3 regions of the Lactobacillus sp. IBH004 genome follow, and region 3 is predicted to be linked to each of the others. Evidence: riboswitches for the same ligand, from Rfam matches in the RefSeq annotation. Region 3 holds a riboswitch; each other region holds the start of a gene.

Region 1 (11,050 bases), 290 kb from region 3:
GCCGTGATTGCCACACAATTGCGTTATAAATTGGCTTGCCGGTTTTTTTATCCCAAATTACTGTGGTCTCACGCTGGTTGGTAATGCCTATTCCTACTATTTGCTGTGGCCGCACTCCAGAATTGATGATGGCATTGGCAATTGTTGTTTGCACTGCGTGCCAAATTTCTTCTGCTTTATGTTCCACCCAGCCCGGTTGGGGAAAATATTGGGGGAATTCTTTTTGTGAAGAGGCAATTTTTCTGCCCTGATGGTCAATTATCATTGCCCTGGTTGAAGTTGTGCCTTCATCAATTGCCATAATATATTCTTTTAACATCTTTGATCCTCTCCAACAGAAAGCGGTTTTATCTTCATTTTACTACTAGGCCTTGCTTTTACAAGAAATTATTATAACATTATGCTTGTTTTAAGTTATACTGGTTACATAGAGCTTTTATTAAAATGGGGATATATCAAAAATGAAAAAAGAAATTATTGCTTTAACAATTGCTGGCAATGACAGCGATGGCAGTGCGGGAATGACCGCTGACCTGCATTCTTTTTATGCTAGGCAAGTTTATGGTATGGGGCTTTTGACAGCCGCAGTGGCCGGTAACACTACTGGAATTTACGCCCAGGAAGTCATGCCAATTCCTTTTATTCAAAAGCAGTTTGATGTCCTAAACGATGATTTTAAAATTGATGCACTTAAAACCGGTATGCTTGCTAACAAAGACGTAATTGCTTGTGTTGCCGCCAATTTGCATAAATATGACATGGGTAAAATTGTGCTTGATCCGGTCATCATGACTAAGCACGGTGATACCCTACTTGATGGTGATGCTTACCAAGCGTTTCTTGAGCAATTAATGCCACTGGCTGACATTATTACGCCTAATTTTTATGAACAGAAAAAGTTAACGGGCTTAAGTTTAGATACTAAAGAAGAAATTCGTCAAGGTGCTAAAAAGCTGCAGGAAATGGGCGCTAAAAACGTGTTGATGAAGGGGCGTCATGACAACTCCCAGCAGTCCCAAGTGACTGACATCTTGTTAACTGCAGATGGCGAATTCCATGAATTTACCAAGCCTTTCATTAATACAGATAGAATTAATGGTACAGGCGACACTCTATCTGCTGTAATTGCTGCCGAATTAGCCAAAGGCCAATCGATTATCGCTAGCGTTCAAACAGCCAAGGACTTTACTTATGAAGCTATTGCTCACCCAATTGCAGTTGGCTCCAAATACGGTCCAATCAATCATTTTGCAGCGCAGCAAAATCTTAAATAACTATTCTTTGCCCGCTTCTAACTATTAAGATATACTTTAAACAAGATAATAGGGGTTGGTAAACAATGGCAAACAAAACAATTAAGATTGCATATTTATACGAAGACCTGATGAATACTTACGGTGATTCTGGCGACGTTAAAATTATCAGATTTTTGCTAAAAAAACAGGGCTATGATACACAAGTTGATAATATTTCTCTTGGTGATCAATTCAACGCTTTTGATTATGACTTTGTCTTTTTTGGTGGTGGACAAGATTTTGAGCAAACTGTTGTTGCTAAAGATTTACCGCGTCATAAAGAAACTTTGACAAAGTATATTAACGCGGGCAAACCTATGGTAGGTGTCTGCGGTGGCTATCAGCTAGTGGGCACATATTATAAAACCAATGCCGGAGTGACAATCAAAGGGTTAGATATTCTACCTTTCCATACCGTTTTTAAGGCAGATAAGCGCATGATTGGTGATACCCGTTACATGAGCGAATGGGGCGAAGTCAAGGCCTTTGAAAATCATTCCGGACAAACTTATTTTGATGATCAGGATAAGCTGCATCCCTTAGGAGAAATGATTGAAGGCTACGGCAACAATCCCCAAGATCACGTCGAAGGCTTGCGCTATCGCAATTTTATCGGTACCTATTCCCACGGTCCCATATTAAAAAACTTGAATGTCGCTAACGCCATAGTCAAGATGATTCTAGAATGGCATGATGAGCGTATCAAATCATAGACTATCGTAATAATTTTAATAACAAAAAAGCTACTAGGCGTAGTAATGATATGACCCCCAAATTTAGGACAAATTTGGGGGTCATCTTTATGTCTAAATTATCTAAGCAAGACAAAATTGAAATTTTTCATCTTTGGCAGAACTATCAGGTTGGAGCAGTTCGCTTGTTACCGTCGTAGAACATTTGCTAGCGCATATTGTGATACATCAGGGTCAGTGCCTTATCGGTGGCGGTACGATCACTGACTAACAGCTGCTTTAAATATTCCTGTTCCTACTCTCTTCAATCATAGGTGGTTCAAACTCGCCCCGGTAAGTTGGAACCATTACGCAAATACCCTGGAAAGGCCGCCGTATCGCGGGCAACAATCGCATTAAGCCTCTTTTCGAAGTTTAAGTCCAGGGGCTTTTTTTCATTGATAGCAAACTGCCAGCCTCGCTTCAATTGAACAATAATATTAATATCATCAATTGGAATGCCGTCAACACCCAGGCCATCAATGATTGTCTAGGTCTGCGGCATAGTGGTAGTCAGGCCTTCAAAGCGTGAGTTAGTGAAGACTAATTTGGTTAGATTGGTTTTGGCTAAGTGTCTTTCCAGCACTTTGCTGCGAGGCTAGTACTTGGAACGCCCGATTGCGGCTGGGGGTGTTCTCAACTTTAATCAGTTTAGCAATTTTGTCAACGTTAGCTTCATTTTGCGCTTCAATCATCTCTTTGTTTCTTCGCGGATAGTCAATTACTTGGCCATGATTAGCCGCGTATGCAGAAAGAAAAACTTTGCAGCTACGGCCGTTGCCCTCTCTAAACGGGTGCATGAAATTAATTGCGTCTAGCAGCTCAGCATAGTCTTTGTTAGCCAAAGGCTTGCCCGCGGGGTACTTGTGCAGCATGTTATTAATATCTTTTTCGGCAAAATCGAATCTGGTATGATCAAAAAATTCATACCCGTTTTTATTGAAATTGCCGGGGCGATATTTACCGGCCCAATCGTATAGTTCACCAAATAAGAATTGGTGTACCTTCTTAAGGTCTCCGATATCGTTTATTTGGGGCTTTTTTTGCAACAAGAACAAAGCATTCCGAGCGGATAGCTCATATTCCTTTTTCTCTAACTCCTTTGAGTCATGGATATGGAGCTTATTTTTTAGGACGCCATTTGAATACAAGGTTTCACTAATCCAATCACTCATTATCCTTGCCCCAAATTTCTTCAAAGCGCTCAGCCACTACTGGATCAGGCTGGATAGCTTCATCAAATAATTCCTGGATATCTGATTCTGTAGGATTCCACCCTTCCAGGTGGTTGACTTCCACGACAGTTCTAATTTGTTGGTAAATTTCTTTATTAGCAATGAAAACGCCTTGGATAGTCTGCGTTTCATCGTTTATATCTAAAATATATGGTTGTGTTTCTAGCATATTGAGTAAATCTCCTGGCTTCTCTTTAAGTGCGATTGCAAAGGCATTAAGGACCCTAATTGACCAGGTCTCAATTGGTTTAACAATTGAGTTTCTTAAAGTACTAAGTGGGACGTTGCTGGCCTCAGCGACTTTAGCGACGCTTATATTTTTGCTTTTGAGTAGTTTAACGATTGTTGCACTCATTTTAAAACCTCCAATATCTGTACTTATATTATACCATATTTAGTCACTTTTATAGTGATATATGGTAAAAAGCGATATTAGATTTTAAAGTAGTGCTATTCAAGTTCTATACCTGTGGATTGTATTACCTGCTTATTGGAAATCACAACACTATCTGTTTTGTCTTTATTTAATTGTATCTCCGCTTAGTAGAATTTTCTTGTTTTTTACTATTAACTAGTACATCGTTCCAATCTTTACCAATAGTTTTGGCAGGCTGTAAATTGCTGAATTGGGGTGTAGTGGTCAAAATTGCAATTTTCGAATTTGATTATTTACAAAAGGAATGATTTTTTTGTTGTAGGCTAATTCAGGAATATCTTTATTTTCCATATATTTTAATGAGAGTTACATCGTTGCCTTTGACCTCCATAACCACTGTGTTGTCAATTGTTGCTATATTTTTTATATGTTGCGACAAGCTCAAAAGGCTCTGCAGATGTATTATTCATCTCAGGCATATTATCATTTGATGCAAAAACGGTATTAATTCTTAAAACCCCAAAAGTGATATAATTAAGGCTACTATTAATAAAGAAGACTGTTTATATTTTTTAAATTCTGTTTTCATAATTTTTTCTCTCTTCCTAACATATTAAAAATGAGCAAAAATGAAAAAATAACAAAAACTATAACTGTATTTATTTTAACATTTTTCTTTATCAGCATTGGAATAAGCTTTATACATTATTGTAGAATTAATTCTTTAGAAAAAGCCGTTTATTTTAGTGCTGGCAAAAGAAAATATTCATATAACTTAGACACATATAAATGCTTACATAATAAAAAAATTGCTTCCGTTAAAATAACTACTGATAATCAAGGATCTTATGATACGCTTTATTATGTCGGAAAAATTAATAATAGATATTATGGCTTTCTATTTAAAGATCGTGGCATATTAAGAAAAGCAAAATTAATTTATATTAAAAAAATTGATGAATAATAGCATATTAGCTTTTAATATAATGATTTTAACAATGCGAAATGACTGAACTAAAAAGGCAGCTTAAATGAAGTGACCCCCAAATTTAGGACAAATTTGGGGGTCATTTTTATGTCTAAATTATCTAAACAAGATAAAGTTGAAATCTATCATCTTTGGCACGATTATCAAATCTGCCCTGCTGAGCTAAGTCAGCGTTATCGGGTTGGCAAGACTAATATTAATTACTTGTTAGCTTTAATTGGCCGTCACGGTCTAGCTATTTTAGATCAGCCTTTCACTGCTTATACAAGTAATTTTAAGGAGCAGGCCCTTAGGCGAATCATAGTTGAACATGAGCCTGCCCGTCGAGTATCTATTGACTTGGGCTTAAAAAGTAGTGGCATGTTGTCCAATTGGCTGCGCGAATATCGTAAAAATGGGTATAATATCGTTAACAAGCAGAGAGGACGACCGCCCTATGACCAAAAGAGAACAGCTGATCAAACAGGAAAATCATCGGCTCAAGCAAGAGAACGACCGCTTACGCCAGCAGAACTTGAAGCTGAAAATCGAGAACGAATTCGTAAAAAAATTGAGCGTCTTAGTCGACCAGCGGACCAAGAACCGCAAGCCGCGGAAATAGCCCAGGCAGTTACCCAACTAAGGCGCGAGCTTAAAGTCAGCGTAACTTTTATTCTTGATACCATTAATGCCAATCCCAATCTGCCGCACTTATCCCGTAGTAATTACTACTACACTTTAAAGAAGAAGGATAAAGAGCGAGATAATCGAGAAATAATGGCAGAAATCAAAACTATCTATGAAGAACACAAGCACCGCTATGGCTATCGCCGCATTACTGCAGAGCTTAGGCGTCGTGATTTATTAGTCAATCATAAAAAGTGCAACGCTTAATGAACAAGCTGAAATTGTTTGGCATAGTCAATAAACGCTGGCACAAATACAGCAGCTATCGCGGCACTCAGGGTCCGATTAAGCCTGACCTGATTAAACGCAGCTTTAGTGCGGTTTATCCCAATCACAAATGGTATTCAGATATAACTGAGTTTAAGCTCAAGGGGCAAAAGACCTATTTATCACCGATCATTGATGGCTGCACCCAAGAGATTGTTTCCTATACTATTTCCCGCAGCCCTAATCTTAAGCAGACCATGGACATGTTAAGAAAGGCCTGGGACAAGCATCCGGCACTAAATGGTTTGATCTTTCACACAGACCAAGGCTGGCAGTACCAACACCCGCAATTTCAAGCGTGGCTCAAAAATCATGGCATTAGCCAGTCAATGTCACGCAAGGGCAATTCGCTTGATGATGGGTTAATGGAAGGCTTCTTCGGGATACTCAAGCGAGAAATGTTTTATGGCTTTGAAAAGCAGTTTAAGAATCTCACTGAACTGGAAGACGCAATCAGAGACTACATTGAGTATTACAATCAGAATAGAATCAAAATCAAACTAAAAGGACTAACTCCGCTTGAATATCGGCAGTTAGTCCTCAGTTAGCAGCTAATATAAAGTGTCCTAATTTTAGGGTTCACATCAAAACTTGGTAAGCTGCCTTTTTATAAATTAATGAAATTAACCGTAATATTGATCCTGGTCTAAAGCAGTTTCATCAAAATTAACTATCATAAATTCATAGTTTGAAAAACACTCCATCCAATTGTTAAAATAGTCGTTCTCTTTTTTTAGCGACTTACTGCTTTCTTCTCCTTCTATTATAAAAGGCTTTGAACGTATATTAAAATTTGCATGTATTGCACCCAGCAAGTTCAATAAACGCAAGAAATCTTTTGCTGAATCCACACTTACATGAAAAGATTTAAACGAACTATTATTTTTGCCAAGATAACTTTTTGCTCTATTATACTCATCAACAGATTCTGCCCTATAATTTTCAACGCTATTTACATTCTCTTCAATAATAGCTGTCGGCGCTTGTTTTTTAAAAAATCTAGTATCTTTCTTAATTTAAAAAATAGTTCATCATTCATTTTTATATTCCATTTAAAAGGTGGTGCTTGGAAACATTATATCTCCTAAGAAGCCATCAATTTTATCACTTAAAGTGGCATAGCCATGTCGTCCACGAGTGCAAGAGTGAGAATATTGCGGTTAAGTTTGGCATCGGCCTATACCGCGAGCACTATAACTGACGGTTCTTGCTTTTTTGCTTCCACTAGCATAGTAGTGCATTGTTAGCTCTCCAGACCAATTATAGACTAGAAATTCAGGTTTAAGATCAGTTGCTTTTAGTGCATAATATATGCTGCCACTAGTAACCCACATTTTAGAAATTCCTAAATCACCATTAACAGTACTAGATAAATCTACATTATTATAAAATAAATATATCTTATTTTCTCCAAGTTGCACACTTTCCTGGGACTTTGAACAATAATTACATTGTCCAATATCAAAATTTTATTATGAAATTGACTAAAGACAAGTAAGAATAAAATAAAAGCGGTTTTTACAGAAGTTACTTCCAATCTTGCTTTTCATAAGCCATCTGCCAAAACTGCAATTCATAATAGCTGCTGCGTACAAATGCAGTTTGCATTTGCTCAAGTTCTTCATTAGTGGCACTTTCAGCCAAAGAATTGGTTAAATGCAGCATTTTGGCTACATTGGCACCATACCACTCGCCATCATAAGTATCAATCCACTCCTGATAATAAGAAACCGGTGAACCTTTTTCTGCCATTTTTTGGCCAATTTCCTGATAGAGCCAGTAACATGGTAAAAGCGCTGCGACCGCTGCTTTAACACCAGATCGCTTTAATGTCATATGCATATGGTTAACGTAGTTATAAGCTGTTGGCGCCACTGGAGTTTTAGTAATTTCAGTCGCAGTTATGTTTAATTCTTCAAAAAAATGGCCGCGCACTGATATTTCAACGTCTTTCAAGTCTTGTGCCCCTGCCAGTAAAAATTCCTTTACTTCCTGATTATCCGTTTTTGCTGCAATTAATTCATGCAACTTGCTAAATTCTCTTAAATAATAGCGATCCTGTAACAAGTAAAATTTAAAAGTGGCAATCGGGAGTTCGCCACTTTGTAGTTCCTTAATAAAGGGATGCACCATACTTTTATGCCACAATGCCGTTCCTGCTTCGTGCAGCTCATCCGTAAATTTCATATTTACTTTCCTCCAAATTAAATAACTGTTAATTATTACTAACTACACTTTATTCAAAATTAACTATAATCACTATGCTTTTTTTGCTTTTTAGCATATTTTTAATAATAGCTAAAATACTAGTACTTATGGCGTATACAGATAGCATCTTTATTAACCCAGCATTGTAATCAATAGTATAATGCGCTATAATTGAAAGCGATAACACGAGGGGTGCCTTTTTGGCTGAGATGAAAGTATTTCAGACCCTTTGAACCTGTAAGCTAATACTTGCGTAGGAACGTGTCAAAAACGCTTAAGCTTTGGCATTTCCACGTGCCAAGGCTTTTTTATTAATCAAAATTTTTCAAAAACATTTAGTCGGGAGTAATAAAATGCAGTTAGACTTATTAGATAAATTACGAGCGCAAAATCCGGTTATTTTTAACATCGCCAATTTTGTGACAGTTCAAGATGTGGCTAATGCAGTCAATGCTATTGGTGCTTCACCAATTATGAGCAATGAAGTCGCTGAAGCTGAAGAAATAGTGCGAATGGCTGCAGCAGTGGCAGTTAATATTGGCTGTTTAACTAAAGAGCAAATCAATCATATTAAAAAGGTAGAAGACCTAGCACGGCAATATAACAAGCCGATAGTATTTGATCCTGTTGCGGTTGGTGCAGTTGAATATCGCTACAAAATCGCAGATAAGCTTTTATGGGATTTTCATACCAGTATTATTCGCGGCAACATTGGTGAGATCGCTGCCTTAGGTGACTTCAACTGGAATTCAAAGGGCATCGATGCAGGTTCCGGCTCTGGTAATATTGATGAAATTACTGCTAAAACTGCTCAGAAATATCATTGTACGGTCATTGCCAGCGGTCCTACAGATACAATTAGTGACGGCAAAAGACTAGCCCATGTCCATAACGGCTCACCACTTTTTAAAACTCATGTGGGCTCAGGTGATATGTTGTCCAGTATTGTCACAGCTTTTACCGCAGTCACTGATGATCCGTTTGAAGCGGCTCAGATAGGTGCTTTAGTTTTCAGTTGTGCGGGTCAAATGGTTGTCCAAGATCATCCCAGTGTTGGACCAGGTACTTTTGGTATGTACCTCATGGATTATTTGTACAAAGTAACAGTCCCTGATATTAAGCAAATTGCTGATTTTGATTAAGGAACTTCATGATGACAGAAAAAATTAATTCTTTTCCCCAGGTTTTAACTATTGCCGGTACAGATTCAGGTGGTGGTGCCGGAATCATGGCTGACCTTAAAACTTTTCAAATGCAAAAAGTATTTGGAACAGCAGTAATCGTGGCAGTGACAGCACAAAACACTTTGGGCGTCCAAAAATCTTTTTTACTGCCACTGGAAATGGTTGACGCCCAATTCGCCTCTCTGGCAGAAGATTTTCATATTCGTGCTTGTAAAACGGGAATGTTGGGCGATGCGGCTCACGTTCACCAAGTTGCTCTTAACCTGCAAAAGTATGACTTTGGCCCCATTACCATCGATCCAGTGATGATTGCTAAGGGTGGTGCACCACTTTTAAGTCAAGATGCTGTTGCCACCGTTAAAAATGAATTGCTGCCTTTAGCCGATCTAATCACACCTAACTTACCAGAAGCAGAAACTTTAACTGGCATCAAGGTGCAAATGCAAGATCAATTTCCTGAATTAGCCCATAAACTACAAGATATGGGTGTTAAAAATGTACTAATTAAAGGTGGTCACACTAATAGCGCAGAAGTAAAAGATTATGCTTTATTTGCCGATGGTACTGATCTTTGGGTCAGCAGTTCCAGAGTACATACTAAACGCACTCACGGCACCGGTGATACTTTAGCTGCAGCAATTACAGCCCAACTGGCTTTAGGACAAAGTCTACCTGCGGCAATTAAAATTGCTAAAAAGTACGTTACTAAAACCATTAAGGAAACTATTCAAGTTGGTCATGGTCACGGTCCCTTAAATCATTGGGCAAAGTAATTTAGGAGAAATAATGAAAGAATTTAACACTGAATTTTTACATGCTTACTTTATTTGTGGCAGTCAAGATGTGCCCAAAGGTAAAACACTACCTGGTATAGTCGCAGAAGCCCTTGCTGCCGGCATCACGGCTTTTCAGTTTCGGGACAAGGGGCCTAATTCAACTTTAAGTAAAACTGAGAGACTACCTATGGCGCAAAAACTGCATCAATTGTGTTATGCGTATCACGTGCCCTTCTTTATTGACGATGATGTTCAGCTTGCGCAACAAGTTCATGCCGAGGGAGTTCATGTTGGTCAAAGCGATGAAGAAATAAAACAGGTTATTAAAGAAGTTGGTGGTCAAATGTTTATTGGCTATTCTTGCTCGAATTTAACGCAAGTTGAACAAGCCAATAAAATTAGCGGAATTGATTATTATGGCAGCGGTCCAATTTATGCCACCCAATCTAAAAGTGATGCCGACCCCGAAATTGGTATTGCCGGCTTAAGCCAACTGGTCAAAAGCACAACCCGGCCAATTGTTGCTATTGGCGGGATAACTGTTAACGATTTAGAGGCAATCGCTAAAACTAAGGCAGCTGGTGCTGCAGTAATCTCAATGATTGCTCAAAGCAATAATATTAAGCAGACAGTTAGTCAAATGCTCACAGCGCCATGGATAAAAAATGACTAGCATATTTTAAAGAAACAAAAATGATTCTGCACTCGGCAGAACCATTTTTTATTGATGATAAACAGTTTTTAATTGTAAAAATATGAGTTATATTGATAATTAACCTAATTGGGCAACTTTTTGCAGTGTTCTAATCATCTGAGCTACAAAGCCGGATTCATTATCATACCAGGCGTAACCCTTAACTAATTGTGCACCGTCATCACCAGTTTCAACTTGAGTCAGAGTCGGATCAAAGACCGAGCCATACTCAGTACCAATAATATCTGATGATACAATCTGATCATCATTATAACCAAAAGAAGGATTACCTTCAGTGTGCTTTTTAATTTTGGCATTAAACTCTTCAGCTGTAACTTTTTGCTTCAAAATAGCGGCTAGTTCAGTAATTGAACCGGAAATAACAGGGACTCGTTGAGCAATACCTGTAAGTTTGCCGTCTAATTCAGGTATAACTAGTCCTATCGCTTTAGCTGCTCCTGTAGAATGGGGAATAACATTAGCAACTGCGGCACGGGCATTACGGACATTGCCGCCACGGTCAGGTCCATCCTGCAACATTTGCGAAGCAGTATAAGCATGAGTGGTAGACATGATTCCTACCTGAATGCCAAATTCATCGTTCATTGCTTGTGCTAACGGTGCCAAGCA
Region 2 (11,050 bases), 380 kb from region 3:
AGCATAATCATTGGTAAGCTGCTTTCCTAACTTAACACACATTTGGTGAATGTCCTCTTCACTAAACAATTTATGATCAATAATACTATTAATATTGTCGTTTTTTGGCATTTATCTACCCTTCATTGTAAAACAATTTAAATTCCTAATATTTCGATTATATCATTTTTTTGCTAAAAAAACAGACCATTTTCAACTATTTTCACTTTTTTAGCAGTCAATTACGTACAAAAAGTAGCTATATTGCTAAAAGCAGTAAGATAATTCTCGATTTGCTTAAATTTTTAACGTGTAACCTCAGTTTTTGGTAAAATTAATGCATAAGTATTTTTAGTGAAAGGTAAAAAAATGCAAAAACAACAAGAAATTAAAATGCTCAAGGCATTTTCTGATGCCAATTCTACTTCTGGCTTTGAAGGAGAATTTGTTAAACTATTTACCGATACTGTTCAAGATTTTGCTGACGTGAAGGTTGACGGTATGCTCAATGTGTATGCCAGCAAAAAAGATAACCAACCAGGTCGGCCAGTGATTCAACTGGATGCACATTCAGATGCTGTTGGCTTTATTACCCAAGCTGTCCGTCCTAATGGCATGATTAAATTCGTGCCCCTTGGCGGGTGGGTTAAATATAATATTCCTGCTCTGCGTGTAAAAATTAAAAATCGTGCAGGTGAATATGTTCCCGGTGTTGTGGCTACTAAACCACCTCATTTTATGACTGCAGCCGAAAAAAATAATGTACCGGACGTAGCCGATATGTCAATTGATGTTGGTTCCAATTCACGTGCCGAAACAATTAATGATTATCAAATCGATACGGGTTGTCCTATTTTTGTGGATGTTAAATGTGAATACAATGAAAAGTCTGGTTTGTTTTTCGGCAAAGATTTTGATGACCGCTTTGGCGCTGCTGCTATGGCTGACGTTTTAGACAATTTAAAAGATGAACAAACTGCATTTAACGTTGTTGCAGCACTTTCCAGCCAGGAAGAAGTCGGTCTGCGCGGAGCGTATGTGACAGCGCGTGCAGTAAAGCCTGATGTAGCAGTCGTGCTTGAGTCTTGTCCAGCAGATGATACTTTTACCCCAGAATGGTTGTCACAAACCGGACTGAAAAGGGGACCGATGTTGCGTGACATGGATACTTCGTTTTTGCCTAATCCTAAATTTCAACAGTATGCCTGCGATTTAGCTGATAAGAATAACATTCCGTATACTCGTTCTGTTCGCACTGGCGGTGGCCAAGATGGAGCAGCAATTTATTATGAAAATGGCGCACCAACCATTGTGATTGGTATTCCAGTTCGTTATGAACACTCTCCTTATTGTTTTAGTGCTTATTCAGATTTTAAAGCCTCTGTTGCTTTGACGCTTGCTATTATTCGTGATTTAACTAAAGAAAAGTTGGCAAGTTTTAGTCAATTTTAATGGCATTAACTACAGTAATCGTCTAAAATAGGCAACAAATTTAATTAAAGTATGATATAATAGTAAAAATTGAATAGCAGTCACTAGGGGTGCCAAAAAGCTGAGAAATACCCTCTGAACCTGATCGGGACAATACCTGCGTTAGGGAAGTGTAAAATTAGGTAATAATGATACTCCTACTGACATGTAAAGTTAGGAGTATTTTTTTATGTTTACTAGAACTTCAAAATGGAATGTAAAGTCGATTATTTTAATTGCATTAATTGGAATTATTATGGGAGTCATTTATACATATGGCTTTAACTGGGCTTTTAATTTAATCAAAATGCTGCTGGTGCCGACAGGTTTTGCACCGGTTACTGATACTGTTTTTACAGGTTTATGGCTTATGGCTGGACCTTTAGCGATGTATTTTGTTCCTACTGCAGGATCCGGTACGATTGGTGAATTATTAGCTTCTGTGGTTGAAATGGCCATAGGTGGTCAATGGGGCGCTACTACGATTCTTTCCGGAATTATTCAAGGCGCTACTAATGAAATCGGCTTTTTCCCTAAAAAAGAACGTTATCAAAATTTCACTTGGAAAAGCGTCTTAACTGGTGCGTTTTTTGCTTCATTTGGCTGTTTTATTCCCTCATATATTTTATATGGCTGGAGCAAATTTAGTATGCAAGTGCAAATCGTAATGCTTATTACCAATATCATTTCTGCTTTGGTTTTTGATGGCGTTTTAGTTAAGTTGATTACGAATTTATTTGATAAAGCATTAAAGCCAAAAATAGCTTAAATATTTAAAAAGGAGTATTGCTCTTGAAGTAATGATATGACCCCCGAAATTGAAGTGCTCCATAATAGTTAGACATTAATCTGACTATTAGGAGCACTTTTTTCATGACTAAATATTCAACTGCTTTGAAAATGGAAATTTGCAGTAAATACTTATCCCACCAAACCTCTTTAGCTAAACTAGAACGCGAATACGGCATTGATCATACCGAGATTAGGGCCTGGGCAGAACGTGCCCGCAAACATGGCTTAGCCGCTTTAAAGGTTACTCACACCCGGCAAACTTATTTGCCTGAATTCAAGCTAAATGTGGTACGCTTCTATCATGAACATCACATGGGAGTACTCAGGGTAGCCGCAGTTTTTAATCTTTCGCGGTCAGTAGTAAGACAATGGCTGGCGGCTTATCAGGCTGCAGGCTACTCTGGGCTGCTCCCAAAATCCAAGGGGAGACCACCAACCATGACTAAAAAGAAGCGTCAGAAGAAGCTTAAACCCACTAAGAAGCTAACCGAAGTAGAACAATTGCGTCGTCAGGTCGCTGAGCTAGAGGCACAAAAAGCCGACTTAGAATTGGATAACTTAATCCTAAAAAAAGTGGCTGCCCGATATCCACGCTCACCAACCGGCAAAAAACCAGAATAGCCGTGGAGATTCGGGCTGAGCGACCTGAGGTGCCGTTAAAGCTTTTGCTTGCCAAGCTGCACCTTAACCGCAAAACTTATTACGACAACCGCAGTCACCGATTGAACCGATTAGATAAATACGCTGCTGTTAAAGGCGTAATCAAGTCTATCTTCTACCAAGAAAGTGATGAGACTTACGGTTATCGACGTATGCATGGTGCACTCTTAGATCAAGGCTTTAGCTATGCGCCCAATACCGTGCGCAAGCTGATGCGGCAGCTGGGACTAAAGACCAGAGTCTACAGCAGGCGCACTGCACGCTACAGTTCTTATGCGGGCCCTGCAGGCGTAATCAAGGAAAACATTTTAAAGCAGCGGTTTAATGAAACCAGACCCTACCACGTCTTACACACGGATATTACCGAATACAATGACCACAGGCAAAAAGGTTTATATTTCACCGGTCATTGATGAGGCCTCACTGGAAATACTGGCTTGTCAAGTCAGCTATTCGCCTAACATGAGGCTGGTTTATGACATGCTGGCAGAGCTCAAGCAAAAACTGCCTGAAACAGCCCAGCCTATTTTGCATTCAGATCAGGGCTTTCAATACCGCCACAGCGGCTATCAAGCTAAATTAAGGCAAATGAAGATTAAGCAAAGCATGTCGCGCAAGGGTAACTGCCACGATAATGCACCGGGCGAAACCATCTTCAACCTAATGAAACGGGAGAAGCTCAACCGCATTAAGATCAGTTCACTAGCAGAAATGCAGGCAGTACTGCGCGATTACGTTTACTGGTTCAACCATATCAGAAGATCAAACAAACTAAAATACACGACTCCGATCAAATATCGAAATCGTGCATTGAGTCTTGCGTAATATTAAAATGTCTAACTTTTTAGTTGCACTTCAAATTGTCTTAATTCCGGGGGTCATATTTTTTATTTTTCTTTTTTACTTAAAATTGAGTGTACCTTAGTTGTAAGCATATCAATGGCCACATCATTTTTACCGCCTTCTGGAACAATAATATCTGCATAGCGCTTGGTAGGCTCAATAAATTGATGATACATCGGCTTAACTGTGCTTAAATATTGTTCAATTACGGAGTCAATGGACCGGCCTCTCTCATTTAGATCACGTTCTAAACGCCTAATAAAACGAATATCGTCATCTGTGTCAACGTAAACTTTGATATCCATCAAATCACGAATTTTTGGGTTTGCTAAAACTAAAATTCCTTCAAGAATAATGATATCGGCAGGCTCAGTATGAATGGTCTTTTGACTTCGGGTATGTTCTTTAAAATCGTAAACCGGCATCTCGACTGACCGATAATTTAATAAGTCTTGCAACTGCTTTCTAAGCAAAGGAACATCAAAAGCATCTGGGTGATCATAGTTGATGTTCTTTCTTTCACTCATAGGAATCCCGGTATTATCTTTGTAATATGAATCCTGAGTCATAATCAAAACGTGTTCATTCTCTTGCATTTGGGCAACAATTTTTTGCGCAATGGTAGTTTTCCCGCTGCCTGAACCACCGGTAATACCAATCACTACAGGCTTTTCAAGTCTAGACATTATGCCACTCCTTTTTTAATCCTTAAACATTTTACTTTACTTTTGCCATAATTACCAACAGTTAAGGTATATTTGATAATTAATGCTTCTTTTCTATAGAATACGGTTTAAAATTGACTTTATTTTTTATATGATAAATGTGAAAAAAGTAATTTGTGTTAAATAGCATAGGTGCAAAATGAATTATAACTTAATGCCGGTAAAATATTTCGTTGATGTCGTTCAAACTCACGGCTTTATTTCAGCAGCGAGGAGAAACTATGTTTCAGAAACAGCTGTCAGTTCAGCTATTAAAAAATTAGAAGATGAGCTGGGTCAAAAATTGCTTAACCGTTCTGCTGGTAAATTCTCGTTAACGCCAGTAGGAGAAGTTTTTTATAAACGCAGCGTAGAAATTATTAATTTGTACAGTGAAATTTGGCACCACCCGGATCCTAACCCGGAGAAGCTGTTACGTGTACATTTTTTGCAAGGCTTTGAAAATGACGCTGCATTATTTGCTTCAAAAATACCAGATATTTGTCAGCCCAATTTTGACGAAGAAAATTTTGATTCTTGCATCAAAAGATTGATTAATGGTAATTATGACATACTGGTTGGCTTTGACTTAGCTTTTGCCGGTAATAATAAAATAGACTGTCTACCTTTTAGGAAAACTAGTTTTGACTTACTGCTAAATAAAGATGAACTAAGACAATATCACGGGGATGAGCAGCAGCTCGCTGAGAACAGTATGCTTTATATGCAAAACTGGAAATCAACTGGTATTACTGATATTCAGCTTGCTATGCTTAAAATCTACTGTCAAAATGGTTGGAAATATAAAGAAGTGTCTGAGGTCAACAGCTTTGCCGCTGGATGTTTAAATGTAAACTTTAATGGTGGCATCACAATCGTACCGGAATCATTTAGTTTACCGCAAAACTGCAATAATATTGAGCGTTTATCGCCAGTTCAATTGCAAAAAACTTTTAATGTGGTAATAGCAATGAATCCAATGGTTTCAACTAAATTTAGCAAAATGCTTAAGCATGTGACAACTTTAACTTATCGCTAATAACTTTTATGTGTTAGCGCTTTTATTAAAAATGACATAGAATTCAATTGTAATAAGAATCACAAAATATCAGAAAGGGTGAAGTTACATTGAATTCTTTTTCAACTGATGTCGTAGTTGTTGGCTCAGGATCGGCTGGAATTTCAGCTTGCTTTGAGCTTTATCAAAAGCATGTGCCATTTGTACTTTTAGAAAAAGGTAACAAAGTCGGAGGTGCCGGCAAATTTGGTGCTCATGGAGTTTTTGCTATTAATTCCACTGAACAAAAAAAGCGGCACGTAAATTATGGCTATCGTGAAGCTTTTAACGGATTAACAGATTACAACCACTTCTTTGTTAATGGTGAACTATTGGCGCGATTTTTAAAAAAATCAGGTGCCAATATCGATCGTTTAGCAGAAATGGGTTTACCGGTAACTGTGGAACAAAGCGAACAAAAAGCACACTTAAATGATCCACTGGTTTACCATAAATTTAATAATTTTAAAGAGAAAATGACTAACTGGGATAAATTACCGGATAAATTTACCGCAGCTGGCAATAAGGTAATGTTGGAAACTGCAGCCGTCGATCTGGAATATGATAATGGCTTAAAAGCCGTTATTGCCCAAAATAAAGCTGGTGCAGAGATTAGAATTGCTGCTAAAAAAGTAATATTTGCTGATGGCGGCTATTGCGGCAGTCAGGAAATGATGACAGCCAATTTCTCAGATACTAAAGCACTTTTGAACCTGGGAGAGCGCAAATCTACGGGTACGGGAATTAGATTAACGCATAAATTAGGAGCAGATTGTCGTCACCGTCCAGTTCTTTTTGCCCATGGCTGTGCACCGAGCATGAGTATTAATCCTATGAAAAGAGATAGTGCTGTTGAAACTCTAACCAATTTACCATTGCTGTGGCTGGATCAGACCGCTAATCGTTTTGTAAACGAGGACGTTGTTTATGATTTTGCTATGTGGGGCAATGCTGCCCATAACGTTAATGGTATGTATTACGTTTTACTGGACCAAAAGACTTTAGACACTTTTAAGCAAAAAGAGGTTAATCTTGAAGACACTTTTGAAAGACAGTTCTGTGATGTGGGCCAAACGCCTAGAACAACTGTGGGGCCTTTACCTAATATTCAAACAGACTTTGACGAAGCGGTTAAAACGGGTGAAGTAGTAAAAGCAGATACCCTGGAAGAAATAGCCCAAAAGTTACAACTGCCTTATTCTTCACTCACAAGGAGTGTCAATGCCTATAACCAGGCCGTTAAGCAGAAAGAGGACGACACTTTCTTAAAGCCGGCTGCTGAATTATTGTTTGACGTTCAAGAAGGACCGTTTTACGCAATAATTGAACATTGTGCGATTTTAGGAACGTTAGACGGTGTCAATGTTGACCGCAACTGTCAGCCGGTAAAAGAAGATGGCACTCCACTAAAAGATTTATATATTGTTGGTAATAATGTTAACGGTTTATATTCTGATGGCTACCCCAGTTATGAAGGTATTGCTAATGGCTTTGCCTTTGTCTCTGGCTGGATTGCTGCAGAAGAAGCAATTAAGAGTTTAAATCAGGAGGAAAAGTAAATTGTTAGAAGGAAAAGTTGCTGTTGTTACTGGAGCTGCTCAGGGTATTGGCTACGCTATTAGTGAAGAGTTTGCCAAGCAAGGTAGTGATGTCGTTTTAACTGACTATAACAAGAAAGTATTGGATGTTGCTGCTGAAATGAATGAGAAATACAACGGTAAGATTACCGGCTTGATTTTGAACGTCATGGATAAAAACAGTATCAAGAACGGTTTACAAACTATCGTTTCCGATTACGGTAAGATTGATTACGTGATGAATAATGCCGGCGGTGGTGTTTTGAAGCCATTTGCCGAACTGACTGATGAAGATTTTGATAATACGATTAATTTGGACTTGCGTGGGACCTTCTTATGTATGCGCGAAGAAATCAAACTTTTCTTAAAGCAAGGTTATGGCTCAATCGTCAATACCAGTGCTTTAGGCAGCATTTATAATCCTGGTGGTATGGGCGCTTATAATGCAGCCAAAAATGGCATTATTGGTATGACTCAAGCTGCGGCGATTGATTATGCTGATAAAAATATTCGTGTTAATAGTGTTGCTCCCGGCCTAACTAAAACCCCACTTAACGAAGGCGGCTTTTTGGAGAAAGTTTTACCGACTGTACCAATGAAGAGGGCAGAAACCGCTGCCGAAGTTGCTAAAGTCTTTGTTTTTGTAGCTAGTGAAGCCACATTTATGACAGGCCAAACCGTTTTAAGCGATGGCGGTGTTTCAGTCGGCTTGAAGTAGGAGAAAAAATTCATGTTTCCTAAAAATTCCGAATATAACCTAATAATCGTTGGTGGTGGCCTTAGCGGTTTGGCAGCCGCTGTCAGTGCTGGCGAGCAGGGTATTAAGACCTTGGTAATTGAAAAAGGCAGGACACTTGGCGGTGACGGCAACTATGTTGAAGGCGCAATGGGAGTCGACAGCTTTTTGCAAAAAGAAAAAGGCATTAAGATTGATCCTACCCAATTGCTCCAAGATGAACTGAACTATTCGCACTATGAAGCCAGTGCCCCTCATTTACGAAAATATATTAGTCAAAGTGGTTCAGTAATTGACTGGCTTCATTCTCTTGGAGTTGAGTTTAGTAAAGTTGGTCCTCAAGGCAAGAGCTGGCCTACTATTCACACTTTTGCCGGTGGTGGTCATGCTGTGATTGCAAAGTTAATACCTAAAGCTAAAGCTCTTGGCGTAGAAATTGTGATTAGCATTAGTGCGCAAAAAATTTTACAACATAATGGTCATGTCAGTGGTCTAGTTATTAAAAATGAGGCTACAGGACAGTTAAGAGAATTAACTGCAAATAACATAATTTTAGCTACAGGCGGCTATGTGGATAATCCTGATTTAATTAAGAAACGGGCTCCTGCGACTGAACGCTTGTTATCAGTTAGTGATGGCAAATCTACCGGAGACGGTATGAAACTAGCATGGCAGGCCGGAGCTGAACACTATCAAATGGGTGCTATTCAATATGGTGGCGGCGCCATTTTGGATAAAACCCGTCCACCTTTTGTTCATATGCCTGAACAATTGGCAGCAGCAGCGACTCAGGAGGCAATTTTATGGGTGAATGAGCAAGGTGAACGCTTTGTTAATGAAGATGTCAATGACAACATGTGTCATGCCGGCAGCGCTCTTTTAACCCAATCAAGAACCTTTTCAATCCTTAATCAAGAAACGGTTGACCATTTAACTAATGTCGGTCTTTACAAGGAAGTAAGCAATTCACCGGTTTCACCTGAAAAATTCGAACATTTACAAGAAGAAATTACGTGTGACTTACAGAATGGTGATAAGTACTTGACCAAATCCGACACTCTGGCTGAATTAGCAGAAAAATTGAATTTGCCCAATTTGCCGCAAACAATTGGGCGTTATAATGACTTAGTGGCTAAAGGAACTGATACCGATTTTGGTAAAGCTCCCGCATACATGACAGCTTTAAAAGATGGTCCATATTATGCAGTAGAATTGGGTATTGGTATGGCATGTGCAATTGGTGGTATTCGTGTTGATAATAATAATGCCGTTTTAAATTCCTATGGTTATCCACTTACCGGAGTTTATGCTGTTGGCAATGATGCTGCAGGAATGCTTGTTGGTGATACTTACGCTGTCACTTTACCAGGAAGTACAGCAGGGTATGCTGTATTTTCAGGTAGAAATGCCGTTCAAAGTATTACTAAGATCCGGTAAATATCAATGAATAGTGCTAAAAGAGTTTCTGTTTCAAAAACTCGTATAGGTATCTTAGCGGTTAGTATGATTGGCATGGCATCTTTAGCTATTACTCCATCTTACGCTGCCATTGCTAAATTTTTTACCCTTAATAATACTAGTGTACAAATGCTGACATCTTTACCAAATTTATTTATGATGCTTGCGGGAATAATCATTGGTAAATTGACAGCAAATAAAGTTAATTTAAAAGTGTTGACCCTTGTTTCAATTTGTTTGGTCACAATTGGTGGGTTATTGCCACTAATGCTGCACACGAATTTTACGTTTTTACTTTTTTGTTCATGCTTAGTGGGCTTAGGTCAAGGAGCCTGCACCAATTTAACTCAAGTTTTAATCGCACAATTGCTGCCTCAAAGTGAACGTGAATCTACTATGGGGTTATCTACAACTTTTATTAATATTGGTGGCATGGTCTTTATCATGGGCGGAGGTCAACTGGCAGCTTCAAGCAGCTGGATTAATAATTACTGGATATACTTGTTTTCACTGCTAATACTGCTAATTGTATTTCTTCTTCTGCCCTTTGAAAACAGAACCGTTTCTCAGAATGACACTAAAGCAGGTAATACTAAAATTCATTTAAACAAATTCGTGTTTTATAGTGCCTTCTGGGCGTTTTTGATAATGTTACTTAATAATGTTTTAAATAATAATATCTCTTTGTTTGTAGTGAGAGAAAATCTTGGTGCCACTGCACAAGCAGCTCTAACATCTACTATTTCTCTTGTTGGTGGGATGATCTGTGGCTTATTTGTGGGTAAAATTGGCAAAAGGCTTCGCTACTCTTCAATTGCTCTTTCATTATGTTTTTATGGCATTGCATACTTATTAATTGGTCTGTTTCATTCTTTGTTAATTGTCTTTATTGGCAGTTTTATAGTAGGAGCAGCGATGAGTATTGCAATGGGACAATTTCCTTATTTGATTTCCTTAATTGTTGATGATAACAGTGTTTCAATGGCTCTAGGAATTTATGTTGCAATTTATTCCGTAGGTGGGGTCGTTAGTCCGCTGATAATTAATCCTTTGACTAGTTTAGTCAGTCATATAGGCTTTAATGTTTTCTCTTTAAGCGGTTTGCTGGCACTAATGCTAGCCGTAGTTTGTTTAGTGGTTAAATTTCAAAAGAATTTAGTTTTAGCTGTGAAAGAACAATAAAAAAGATAAATAATTTTGACTGCAAAATTTAGCAGACCAAAAACAGACAATAGTGATGTGAACCCTAAAATTAGGACGCTTATAACTAAGGACTAACTTTCGATATTCAATCGGAGTTAGTCTTTTAGTTTTCATCATAGTTTTAAAGACTTATTTTTTCCTCTTGAACGGACTTTGTAAAACCGTTACCATAACTTTTAATAGTAAAGGAGGAGGGTTGTCATGAATTTAAAACAAGAGCTGTTTAACTTAATACATCAGGCAAAATATGAAGATATCAAACAATTTTCAACTTCTAAGTTGGCTGATAAGTTAGGAGTTAAAAGGAACACAGTTAGTCATTACCTTAACCAGTTAGTCAATGAAAATAAAATTATTAAGATTAAAACAAGACCTGTGATTTTTTTAGATCGAGAAAACCTTAAAAAGACTACAAATAAAGTATTAAAGCAAGAATATGACAGTATAGAGGACTTAACTAAAAGCTTAAGAAAAACTGATACATTTTCCAGTGTCATAGGACATGATCAATCATTATATGGTCAGATTAGGAAACTAAAAGCAGCTGCATCCTACCCAGGCAGACTTCCCG
Region 3 (11,050 bases):
AATTATCAGTAATGTTCCTGCAACCATTTTAGTTGGTAAATTTACCCCTTATGCTAAAGCATTGTTTTTAGGTTCCAATATAGGTGGCTTTGGTTCACCGATTGGTTCAATGGCAAATATGCTGGTGCTCAAAACTTTTACCCAAAATGCGACAGTATCAAGAGGGGAATTTTTCAAAAAATGGACTGTAATGCAGTTCATAGGTTTGCTGGTCTTGACAGTTGTAGGCTGGGGACTTTTATTAATTTAATAATCAATTTAGTAAAGCTTTGCTAACGAAAGGTAGTATAAGCTCCTTTTTTATACTCAAAAGTCTCTTAATCAGTTATAATTAAGAGATATATAAGGAGGAAGACTATGAACAGTTTAACTTGGATAATTGTAATTATTATTATTTTATTAATTGCAATCTATATTGCGGTATACAATGGCTTACAAAAAGCCAAGGTTTACACCGATGAGTCCTGGAGCCAAATTGACGTCCAATTAAAGCGGCGTAATGACTTGATTCCTAATTTAGTCGAAACCACCAAAGGATATGCCAAACACGAAAAAGAAACACTGGAAAACGTTGTGCAGCTGCGTAATCAGTTAACTAACATTCCCAGCGATGACCATGCACAAACCTTAAAAGTTTCTAACCAGATTTCTGATGCGCTTAAGTCCATCTTTGCATTATCAGAAAATTATCCTGACCTTAAAGCCAATCAAAACTTCTTGAAATTGCAAGAGGAATTGACTAATACTGAAAATAAAATTGCCTATTCAAGGCAGCTTTATAATTCATCTGCTGCTTTATACGATCAAAAACTTTTAACCTTCCCTTCCAATATTGTTGCTCACATTCATGGTTTTAAGAAAGTTGACTACTTGCAAACCAGTGAATCTGAAAAAGAAGTACCTAAAGTTAAGTTTTAAATACTAGGTCAGTTTTATGTTATTTCAACAAATTGCCCGCAATAAGCGCAAAACTGTGGGTATTATGGGATTGTTTGTTATTATCTTGGCACTTGTAGGTGCAGGATTAGGCTACCTTTTTAGCAACAGACCAATTTTAGGTTTAGTTATTGCCGTGATTTTTAGTATAATTTACATGCTAATTGTCTTGCCCAATCCAGCAAACATGGTTATGAGCCTCAATCATGCCCAAGAAGTTCATGAGCAGGATAATCCTGAATTATGGCACGTTGTGCAAGATATGGCACTAGTTGGTCGTGTACCCATGCCGCGAGTATTTATTATCGATGATCCCAGTCCTAATGCGTTTGCGACAGGAAGGAATCCGAACCATTCAGCAGTTGCAGTTACTCAAGGTTTACTCGATATGATGAACCGGGAGGAACTGGAAGGAGTTTTGGGCCATGAGATTTCTCATATCAGAAACTACGATATTTTAGTTTCTACTATCGCTGCCGTGCTAGTCGGTGTCATTTCTTATCTTTCTGGGATCGCCAGCCGCTATATCTGGTGGATTGATGATGATCGCGATAGTGATCATGATAGTGGTGGCACCATCGTTGTCATTTTTAAGGTAATAGCAATAGCGTTTGTCTTAATTTTGGGGCCTATTTGTGCCAGTTTAGCGCAAATGGCATTGTCACGTAACCGTGAATACCTTGCCGATGCTTCTTCAGTAGAGTTAACGCGCAATCCGCAAGGGCTAATTTCGGCGCTTGAAAAAATTGACGGCTCTGCACCAATGAAAAAAGCTGATCCCAGCAGTGCGGGAATGTATATTGAAGATCCTATGCGTAAAAAACGCAGTTTTACCCATTTGTTTGACAGTCATCCACCAACAGCGGACAGAATTAAACGTTTAGAAAAAATGTAAAAAAACAACCTTCTTGTTTAAGGTTGTTTTTTATTTCAAATTAATATTTGCCTGCCTGAATAGTTCTGCACGCATTTGCACCGGTGTTTCATGGTAATATTCACTGAACTTCTTATAAAAGAAGGATTTGCCGCTATAACCGACACGGGTAATTATCTCTTTGACGGAAATATCTGGACGAGCAAGTAAACTTCGTGCTTCCAGCATGCGCCTTTCATCGACATGTTCCACAAAACTTTTGCCTGTTTTTTGTTTAACCAAACTTGAAAAATAATTAGGATTAAAACCAAAATGCTTGGCTGCATCATTAAGCGTAATGTTAGTAAAATGGGCATCAATATATTTTTCCAGATCCGTTTTTGCAAACTGATGACTTGTTGCTGGAGTGGAAGTTAAATTTTGCTTTCTAACTGCAGAAACGAAAAGCAAGGTAAGTTCTGCCATGATAGCGTTACGGGTAAACAAGTCATAATTAAGATATTCATTAATTATCTTTTTAAGTAGATGGGCAGACTCTGACATTAGCGTTCCGTTTAACCCTAATAATCTTTTTTGCTCAAAAGTAGTATTGATTTTTTTAAGCAATTTTTTCTCATAATTGTTCATTACAGTTAGATTGTCGAAAAAGTTCCGGACATCTATATTGGGGTCAAATTCGAGTTTAACTAAAATATCTTTACTACCAGGTTTTAATATTTCATAATTGCTCTTTTTCTGTAAAAAAATGATATTGCCATCATTGAGTATAAAATTCTGACTATTGATCCTCACTTTAGTTGAACCTTTTGCCTCATACAGAATAGTTAGCCCTGTTGTTTGGTAGCGATGAATTCCCGTATTACGATTTTCTAAAAAGGCTATAAACAAATCAAAGTTGCTGTTACCTGGTTTTATTTTCACTTCATTAGTATCAGACCTAGCCGCATCTATGATACTGGCTAAATATTGTTCCAATTTAACTGCTGCCATTACTTTCACCTCTTATACAGTTTAGGGATTATATAGTTTTATTATATAGCAAATTTTCATCTTACTAATATAATTTTGTTATTTTACCTTTATCATTGCTACATGAGTAACGGAAACTCCTTGTGCATCTAGACAACTAATTTTCTTTTCTGTATAATAAAATTTAACATCGGGGTGCCTGTAAAGGCTGAGATTAAACCCGCAGAACCTGCTATGGATAATGCCAGCGAAGGGAAAACGAAAGATTTTACATCGTCAGGCTATTATCCTGACGATTTTTTTGGTAACTAAATTGATTAAATTAAATAACCTAACATTTTCATATGACAAACAAAACCAAATTTTAACAAATATTAACTTAAATATTCCTACAAAGCAGTTTTCATTGTTAGTTGGACCAACTGGCTGTGGTAAATCTACCTTATTGAAAATAATAGCAAAGTTATATCCTGAATTTGCAGGACAACTAAGCGGCACTGTTACTCTGGGCGGCTTAAAGGCTGCTATGATGTTTCAAAATGCCAGTGAGCAATTTACTATGGCAACTCCTCGAGAAGAAATTATTTTTGCACTGGAAAACCTCTGCCTTAATAAGGCCCAGTATCTAAAACAGTTAAATGAAGCCGTTCAGTTTACCCAAATTGATTATTTACTTGATCAAAAAATTAACACATTATCTGGTGGTGAACAACAAAGAGTAGCATTGGCTGTTCTCATAGCGATGAATGTTGACCTGTTTTTACTTGATGAGCCTTTCGCCAGCTGTGATCCCGCTGCCCGCAAGTTTTTAATCGCTAAACTAGCACATCTGCGCGATCAAGGAAAAACAATCATTTTAAGTGATCATGTACTAGCTGGTTATGAAGGAATTTGCGACAATCTTTTTCAATTTCAGGGTAAACGCCTGGTGCAGCTTTCTCAAGCAGAACAGGAAAAATTGTTGCGAAAAAATACGGATTCTAATTCCTATACTTTTGTCTTACCGCAGCAGACTGAGGAGTCGTGCTTTACCCTGCAAAACGTTCAGATTAGACAAAATCGTTTACTTCTAAAGCAGGAACAGTTAAATATTGTTTCTGGTAAAACCACTCTGATTACAGGAGCCAACGGTGTGGGCAAAACATCGCTTTTTAATGCTCTGACTAAAATGATCCCTTATTCAGGCAGCATCACCTACCACAACCGTGAAATTAATAAATTACCTACTCGTAAGTATTTGCTTCATGTAGGCCAAATATTTCAAAATGCAACTGACCAGTTTATCAATGTCTCTGTTGCAGATGAAATTAACCTCAGCAAAAAAAAGCGGACCAATTCTTATTTTACTGATGACAAAATAGCTGCTGCTTTATCCACTCTTGAACTTGATTCACTACTTGATCATGTCGTATATTCATTATCCGGTGGACAACAAAAGAAACTGCAAATCTTGTTAATGTTGATTTCAGATCAGGATGTATTGTTAATTGACGAACCACTTAGCGGCCTGGATGCTGACTCTGCCGTCAAAGTGATGTCTTTATTAAGAGAAAGTCAGAAAGCACGGAAGCAAACGCTTTTAATTATCAGCCATGAGTTAAAGAATTTAGCTGATTGGTGTGACTATCACCTCATTTTTAAAAACCAGCATCTAGCTTACACGAACAAGTGAGGTACTATCATGAATCCTAGTTTTAAATTTATCTTGGCTCTGATTATTTCTGTAGAAATATCACTGAAATCAAGTTTACTAACAAACCTCTTAATCATATTCTTTGCATTGGTCTATTTAATTTGCAAACACATTAAATTAAGCAATTTGCTTTTAACTCTACTAATGCCTTTAATTGCCGCTTTTACAGTTTTTGCGACTTTATACTGGTTCTCGCCACAACCCAACTTACAGAACGCACTAAGCTTATCTAGTCGAATTTACGTTTATACTTTGACTATCTACTGCGTTTCAATAGACACTACTGCTACAGAATTTGCCCGCTCTTTTGAACAAAATTTTCATTTGCCCAGCAAGTTTGCTTATGGAGTTTTAGCTGCTCTTAATATCGTTCCCCGAATGAAAGAGGCCGTTAAGCAAATTCGTACTGCTGGCATGATGCGGGGAGTATATTTGAGTTTTTGGTCACCGGTTCTTTATTTTAAAGCTATCTTAGTTGCTCTGAATTCTGCAGAAAATTTAGCTCAAGGTATGGCATCCCATGGTTACCGCGAAAATGCCAAGCGCTCTGTCATTGCAGCTGTTCCTGTTAAAAAAAGTGACTGGCTGCAGTCAATTGCAATTTTGGTTTTAGTAAATCTAGCATTATTGACGTTAAAATAAAAAAGTGGACATGCTTGTCCACTTTTTTTCTATCCCTTAATTTATTCAGCTAAAGAATAACCTGCAACACTAATATTAACCGGCTCGTCTGCAGTGATAAAAATTGCCGGCTTTTTGGTTGTGTAATAGCGTTCTGAAAATACCAGCTCCCCGTCATTTAAGAAAAACTCAATTGAACTTGTATCAATAAAAACTTGTATTTTTAATTTTGAGTTTGGTCTCAGTTTGCCATAACGTTGTGCGTCGGTTGTCGATTTATCCGCTCTGATCAAAATTACTTCATTATTTTCCTTATTCCAAGATAATGTAACCAGATTTTCCTGTTCATTTTTAAAAATGAAGCTAATCTCATTACCTGACCAATTTTCAGTTTTAGCAGTTAAAAGCAACTCCAAGTGCTGCGGATCAGAAACATTAACTTGCATTGAAGAACTCGTTTGTTTTTCGTCAACTACTTTTTCTTGCCGTAATTGTTTTAACTCATTGACTGGCGTCATATACAGCTGATTATTTTTTAAAGTTAATTCTCGCGGCAAAGTTAACGCCCCACACCAGCCATCAGCCTGCTCGGAAAAGTCTGCATGCCACATATCAAGCCAGCCAAAAACAATGCGCCTATTATCAGGCGTTAACATAGTTTGGGCAGCGTAAAAGTCATGCCCATGGTCAAGTTCTTGAAATGCACCATGTTTAAGCTGATTGTTGCGATAATCCATTTTACCGATAAAATATCCCGTTTGATAGCAGTTAAGATATTCTTTACCCTTTGCCACGATTCCTTGAGGTGAACATAACAAAACGTCCTCTCTGCCCAATGAAAAAAGATCAGGGCATTCCCAGGTGTAGCCTTCAATATCGGCTCCTTGAGAAACGGCTATCGGGCCTAAATAATCCCAATGCAATAAATCAGTCGACTTATAAGTAATTGCACGGCCTAATCCTTTCTTATCCTGACCACCCACAACAATATAATATTCATTTCCATCTTGCCATACTTTAGGGTCACGAAAGTGCTGTGAGTTATCCGTCGGTGGCAATGCAATCACAGGATTACCACTATATTTTGCAAAATGAATGCCATCGTCACTAAAAGCAACATTTTGTGTTTGATAAAAGCGACTATGATCATTGACATCGTAGTAATGATTACCTGTATAAATCAGATACAAGCGACCATCCTTTTCAATTGCGCTACCAGAATAACAGCCATCTTTATCCTCAGGACTATCCGGGGTCAGTGCAACTGGTAATTCTTCCCAGTGAACCAAATCTTGACTGCGATAATGGCCCCAGTGCATAGGGCCTCTTTTAGCTGAATAAGGATAGTACTGGTAAAAAATATGATAGTAGCCTTTATAATATGAAAAGCCATTAGGATCATTCATCCACCCGGAAGATGTTGTTATGTGATAATTTAGCCGATACCGCTTGTTAGTAATTTTAGCCGGAGTTTGCATTTTTGTTTTTTATTGCCTTTCGCATAATCAAATCTACTTATGATACGGACTGCCACTATTAATCATAAAGCCGCGATAAATTTGTTCAATCAAAACGACCCGCATTAACTGGTGCGGCAAAGTCATTTTGCCAAAGCTCATTAAATCATCTGCTCTTTTATCTACTTCCGAACTGGTACCTAAACTGCCACCGATAATAAAAGTAAGATCAGAATGTCCGTAGGTTGTAAGGTCCTTAATCTCGTGCGCAAACTCTTCACTGGTTCGCTGCTTGCCATTAATTGCGGTCACAAAAACGTATTCTTTATCTTTTATTTTGCTCAAGATTCTTTGTCCTTCTATTTTTTTGACATTTTCCTGTTCTGCCGCACTAAATTTTTCAGGAGCTTTTTCATCCGGAACTTCAATTAACCGTACTTTAGCAAAACGGCTCAGCCTTTTTTGATATTCAGCAATAGCATCCTTAAAATACTTTTCTTTTAACTTACCCACACAAACAATTTTGATATTCATAACTGCTATTTTATCCCCCAATTCCCAAAGTTTCCACTTACCTTTTCCACAACTGTGTAAAGTTAAAAACTACATTTTGTGGTCTTTACCTTTAGTAAGCGAATAAATTGTGTTTTGCCTATTTTTTTAAATTTATCAAATTAAATTTACCCACAGTGAGATTAATTATAGGTAATTTTCACAAACTTTTTGCTCTCAAATACTGCTGTTAAGCCCTGAACAACTGTTTGAGCTAATTAATTTTCACTATTATTTACACACAATTCACAGGTTTTCCACAATTTGTCCCAACTACTTTTTCGCATTTTATGCACAATCCACAAAGTTATCCACAGTTATCAACAAGATTTTTATCTTTGTGTTTTACTTGACAGCTTTTAATTCCGAACTTTAATTTGTTTCCCAATAACAATATTAAGAAAAAAGCTATACTTATGTTTCAAACCGCATAGTATAGCCTTTTTTTTACTTAATTCTGGAATATTTTTGATTTAGTCTGACTGCAATTTTACTCGTAAATTGATTTCTTTTCCGTTACGATTAACGGTCAAATTGACGTTATCTCCGACTTTGTGATTATACAAAATGCTGTGTAACGAAGCGACATCTGAAACAGCTTTGTTGTCAACCTTAATAATTACATCGCCTGCTTTAACTCCTGCTATAGCAGCCGCACTGTGCTTAGTAACTGAATCTACATAAATACCATTTTTAAGATTAGATTTGATGTTAAGGTGGTTTCTGTAACTGGAAGGAATGCCTTGTAAAGCAATTACTTTAACTCCCAGTTGTGGACGCACAATCTTACCTTTCTTAACCAATTGATTAACGATAGTTACTACTTCATTGGAAGGAATAGCAAAACCCATTCCTTCAACTGATGTACCATCGCTTGATTGCGAAAGCTTCATTGAGTTGATCCCAATAACCTGCCCTGCAGAATTAACTAATGCACCACCTGAGTTACCAGGGTTAATTGCTGCATCCGTTTGAATAACCGTTTGCTGATTAGCAGATGAAGTAGTGATGCTACGTGCCGGAGCCGAAATTATCCCTTGCGTAACCGTAGAAGCATATTCACTGCCCAGAGGAGAGCCAACCGCAATTACTGTTTGTCCTGCCTGTAAGCTCTTAGAATCACCAAATTCAGCTGTTTGAGTGACATAGCTGCTATCAATTGAAAGTACAGCTAAGTCTGTTGTAGCATCCGTACCAATGATACGGGCATTGACTGTTTTACCATTAGACAGCATAACCTGAACTTTATCACTACCAGAAACAACGTGGTTGTTGGTAACAATATAGCCCTTATTACCGGACTTAGTGTAAATTACGCCTGAACCTTCGCTGTATGTCTGCAGCTTTCCTTTGCCCTTATTATCATTATCGTAATCGCCGAAAAAATCGAAAAGGGAATTGCTGCTGTTTGTCTGCCTTTTCATATTAATAACTGAAACCACAGCACCTTTAACGTCATTATAAGCTGGGGTCATTGTCCCGCTGGTTTTAGCACTGTTTCTAGAGGTTTTAGCACTGCTGGAACTAATACTAGTCTGTGCATTATTATTCATATTAGCATTGTTTATTTGATCTAAGGCCACATATGAGGCCCCACCACCTATAAGTCCGGCTACAACACCAACAATAGCAGTCTTCAAAATGCCATGTTGCTGACGACCAGAGTTTTGATTATTCATCATTTAGTCTCCTTTATACATCTTTTTTACTATACTAACAAAATTTGAAAAAAGGTAAAAAATTTCCTTAAATTTGTACTAAATTAGTCGGCTGGACCGGGTCGGTCAAAACAATTTTAACATCACTGGGCAAATTAGCATCTCCGTCAACCATTATTTTTTTAGCAGCATTGTAGGCTAACTTTGCCGTATTATTATGCTGACTCCTGTGTGCCAAAAAAATATGTTCTGTTTTGCTTGTTACCACATCCAGCAGAGCCTGCCCTGCATCATCGTTTGATAAGTGTCCAACATCCGATAATATGCGTTGTTTTAAGCCCCAGGAATACGGGCCATTACGAAGCATCATGTCGTCATAATTAAATTCCATTAGATAAGCATCTGCGTCTGCAATTACACTTTTTACCTTACGGGAAACATAACCGGTATCTGTCAAAAAGGCCATTCGTTTACCGCCGCTTGTAAAAACATAATATTGTGGCTGAGCCGCATCGTGACTGGTCGCAAATGCAGTAACATCCAAATCACCAAATGTTTTTGTTTGCCCCGGTTCAATAACATTAATTTGTTCAACCGGTATCTGCCCAATTTTTTGCGTTTCAGTTAAATATTCCCAGGTACCACTATTGGCAAAAGCAGCAATTTGAGGGTAGCGTCGCATCAAAACCCCCAATCCTTTACTATGATCTGAATGGTCATGGCTTAAAAAAACCATGTCAATATCTTTAATATCAACGCCAACTTCACTTAGCAACATCTTGATTTTTTTGCCTGACAAGCCGGCATCCATCAAAATCTTATGCTGCCCAGTTTCAATCAAGCTGGTATTGCCAGTCGAACCGCTGGCCAAAACGGAAACCTGCACCGCATTTTTTCCTTCCTAATTTTTTTGTACATTAACATTATATGAGCTGCCCTGCAAGATTTGTGCCGTATATGCATTAACTCTTTTAACAGTAATATTCTTAGTAGTCTTATTTTCTACCTGAATTAACCAAGTTGGTAATAAAATAGTGCTTCCGCGAACATCTGTTAATTTAGAATAACCCAGGCTGACCTGCATTACACGTGAATTGTTGACAATTTCCCTATCAGTATACATCGCTTTGACAGCATGCCAGGCACTGATAATTAATTGTGGTTCACGTACTGCATTAATAGGCCCCATATAAGAAATAGTATAGTTAACAATTTGATTATCGCGCACATTAATTGTTAACTGGGCATCACTGTCATAAATACGGCCATAATCAGTATTTTGGACATAACAATAGGTATTATCGCCCGACATACTAGGTTCGAATTTAAATTCTTTACCGTAAGGAACATTTTTAGGATCATTTTTAAAATCCTCTAGTTGTTGTAAATTTTTTTTACGATTCCCACTAAGCAAAATCAGGGATTTTGGTGTACCAGTTAAAGAATTATCACTCTTGGAATAATGAGTAGTAACTTGCGTTAAACTGCTGCTTTTACGAGAAAGATAGTCGCGATTCTTAACAGCTAAGTAATAACCAGATTGTTGCTTATGCGAAATATGGAGGGGAATATCAATGCCGTCAGCACGCATCTCGGCCCGGATACTTGTTGCAGTTGAACCGGATGTATCACTTAAGCTAATAGGAGAACGCCAAATTTCTATTCCTAAATAAATATCAATTAACAAGAAAATAATGAAAAATAACCATTCTATTCTTTTACGGTCCATTTTTATTTCCCTTCTTCCATTATTGCCTGTTTATATTTATTTAAACTCAGAAAATCAACTTTTTCCCATTCAGCTAAACTCTTCCATTGATTATAAGCTTTCACATAATAACCTGGTACTAGATTAACCAAGTGGTCATGTGAATTATCCTTTTCCACACCAAAAGCCACTATTATGCGTTGAATTTCTTCTTTTCTCATGCCAGCATTAACTAATCTTTGCATTACCGTTATACTTGATGGCAGGGTTTTTGTTTGTCCATCAAAAGGTATCGGAATTTGTAAATCCGTATTGTTAAAGTCAACTTTAACTGCATCTCCAGTAAATGATGTCATCACTTGAGGACTGCTGTTATCCCAAAAAACGGGTATCCCTTCAACATAATTAGCATAGCTAATGGAATCATCCGTTGTATCAAAATAACGTAAATCTTGTTCACTCAAGCCAAGCTTATGAACAAAACTGACACTTTCCAGCAGTTGATCGTTCAGCGTTTTGTCTTTGCGCTTTTCATAACGAGTATAGTGAAAATCATGCCGGTCGGTTTTAGCCTTTGGCACT

The links. Region 3 has a riboswitch for thiamine pyrophosphate ahead of LDX54_RS00810 (ABC transporter ATP-binding protein). Riboswitches for the same ligand answer to the same signal wherever they lie in the genome.
Region 1: another riboswitch for thiamine pyrophosphate. It lies ahead of thiM (hydroxyethylthiazole kinase); the one in region 3 lies ahead of LDX54_RS00810 (ABC transporter ATP-binding protein).
Region 2: another riboswitch for thiamine pyrophosphate. It lies ahead of LDX54_RS02870 (ECF transporter S component); the one in region 3 lies ahead of LDX54_RS00810 (ABC transporter ATP-binding protein).

The regions. Positions count from the first base shown of each region.
Region 1 covers NZ_CP110217.2:1,843,847-1,854,896, forward strand. Annotated here, with positions in the region: gene glpK (glycerol kinase GlpK) at 1-319, opposite strand, end outside; gene thiD (bifunctional hydroxymethylpyrimidine kinase/phosphomethylpyrimidine kinase) at 462-1,274, shown strand; gene LDX54_RS09020 (cobalamin biosynthesis protein CobQ) at 1,340-2,008, shown strand; gene LDX54_RS09025 (Fic family protein) at 2,560-3,201, opposite strand; gene LDX54_RS09030 (helix-turn-helix transcriptional regulator) at 3,194-3,616, opposite strand; gene LDX54_RS09035 (hypothetical protein) at 4,257-4,601, shown strand; partial or broken gene LDX54_RS09040 (IS3 family transposase) at 4,713-6,106, shown strand; gene tenA (thiaminase II) at 7,086-7,745, opposite strand; TPP riboswitch at 7,945-8,043, shown strand; gene thiM (hydroxyethylthiazole kinase) at 8,120-8,908, shown strand; gene thiD (bifunctional hydroxymethylpyrimidine kinase/phosphomethylpyrimidine kinase) at 8,920-9,723, shown strand; gene thiE (thiamine phosphate synthase) at 9,737-10,399, shown strand; gene gap (type I glyceraldehyde-3-phosphate dehydrogenase) at 10,499-11,050, opposite strand, start outside.
Region 2 covers NZ_CP110217.2:547,408-558,457, forward strand. Annotated here, with positions in the region: gene hpt (hypoxanthine phosphoribosyltransferase) at 1-111, opposite strand, end outside; gene LDX54_RS02865 (M42 family peptidase) at 349-1,431, shown strand; TPP riboswitch at 1,507-1,596, shown strand; gene LDX54_RS02870 (ECF transporter S component) at 1,640-2,218, shown strand; partial or broken gene LDX54_RS02875 (IS3 family transposase) at 2,323-3,726, shown strand; gene udk (uridine kinase) at 3,789-4,430, opposite strand; gene LDX54_RS02885 (LysR family transcriptional regulator) at 4,609-5,487, shown strand; gene LDX54_RS02890 (FAD-binding protein) at 5,577-7,064, shown strand; gene LDX54_RS02895 (SDR family NAD(P)-dependent oxidoreductase) at 7,066-7,800, shown strand; gene LDX54_RS02900 (FAD-binding protein) at 7,813-9,255, shown strand; gene LDX54_RS02905 (MFS transporter) at 9,262-10,458, shown strand; gene LDX54_RS02910 (sigma 54-interacting transcriptional regulator) at 10,681-11,050, shown strand, end outside.
Region 3 covers NZ_CP110217.2:164,536-175,585, reverse strand. Annotated here, with positions in the region: gene LDX54_RS00830 (SLC13 family permease) at 1-250, shown strand, start outside; gene LDX54_RS00825 (LemA family protein) at 358-918, shown strand; gene htpX (zinc metalloprotease HtpX) at 935-1,831, shown strand; gene LDX54_RS00815 (AraC family transcriptional regulator) at 1,862-2,800, opposite strand; TPP riboswitch at 2,961-3,052, shown strand; gene LDX54_RS00810 (ABC transporter ATP-binding protein) at 3,093-4,451, shown strand; gene LDX54_RS00805 (energy-coupling factor transporter transmembrane component T) at 4,461-5,114, shown strand; gene LDX54_RS00800 (sucrose-6-phosphate hydrolase) at 5,156-6,571, opposite strand; gene rlmH (23S rRNA (pseudouridine(1915)-N(3))-methyltransferase RlmH) at 6,605-7,084, opposite strand; gene LDX54_RS00790 (trypsin-like peptidase domain-containing protein) at 7,576-8,781, opposite strand; gene LDX54_RS00785 (MBL fold metallo-hydrolase) at 8,849-9,646, opposite strand; gene LDX54_RS00780 (two-component system regulatory protein YycI) at 9,662-10,489, opposite strand; gene LDX54_RS00775 (hypothetical protein) at 10,492-11,050, opposite strand, start outside.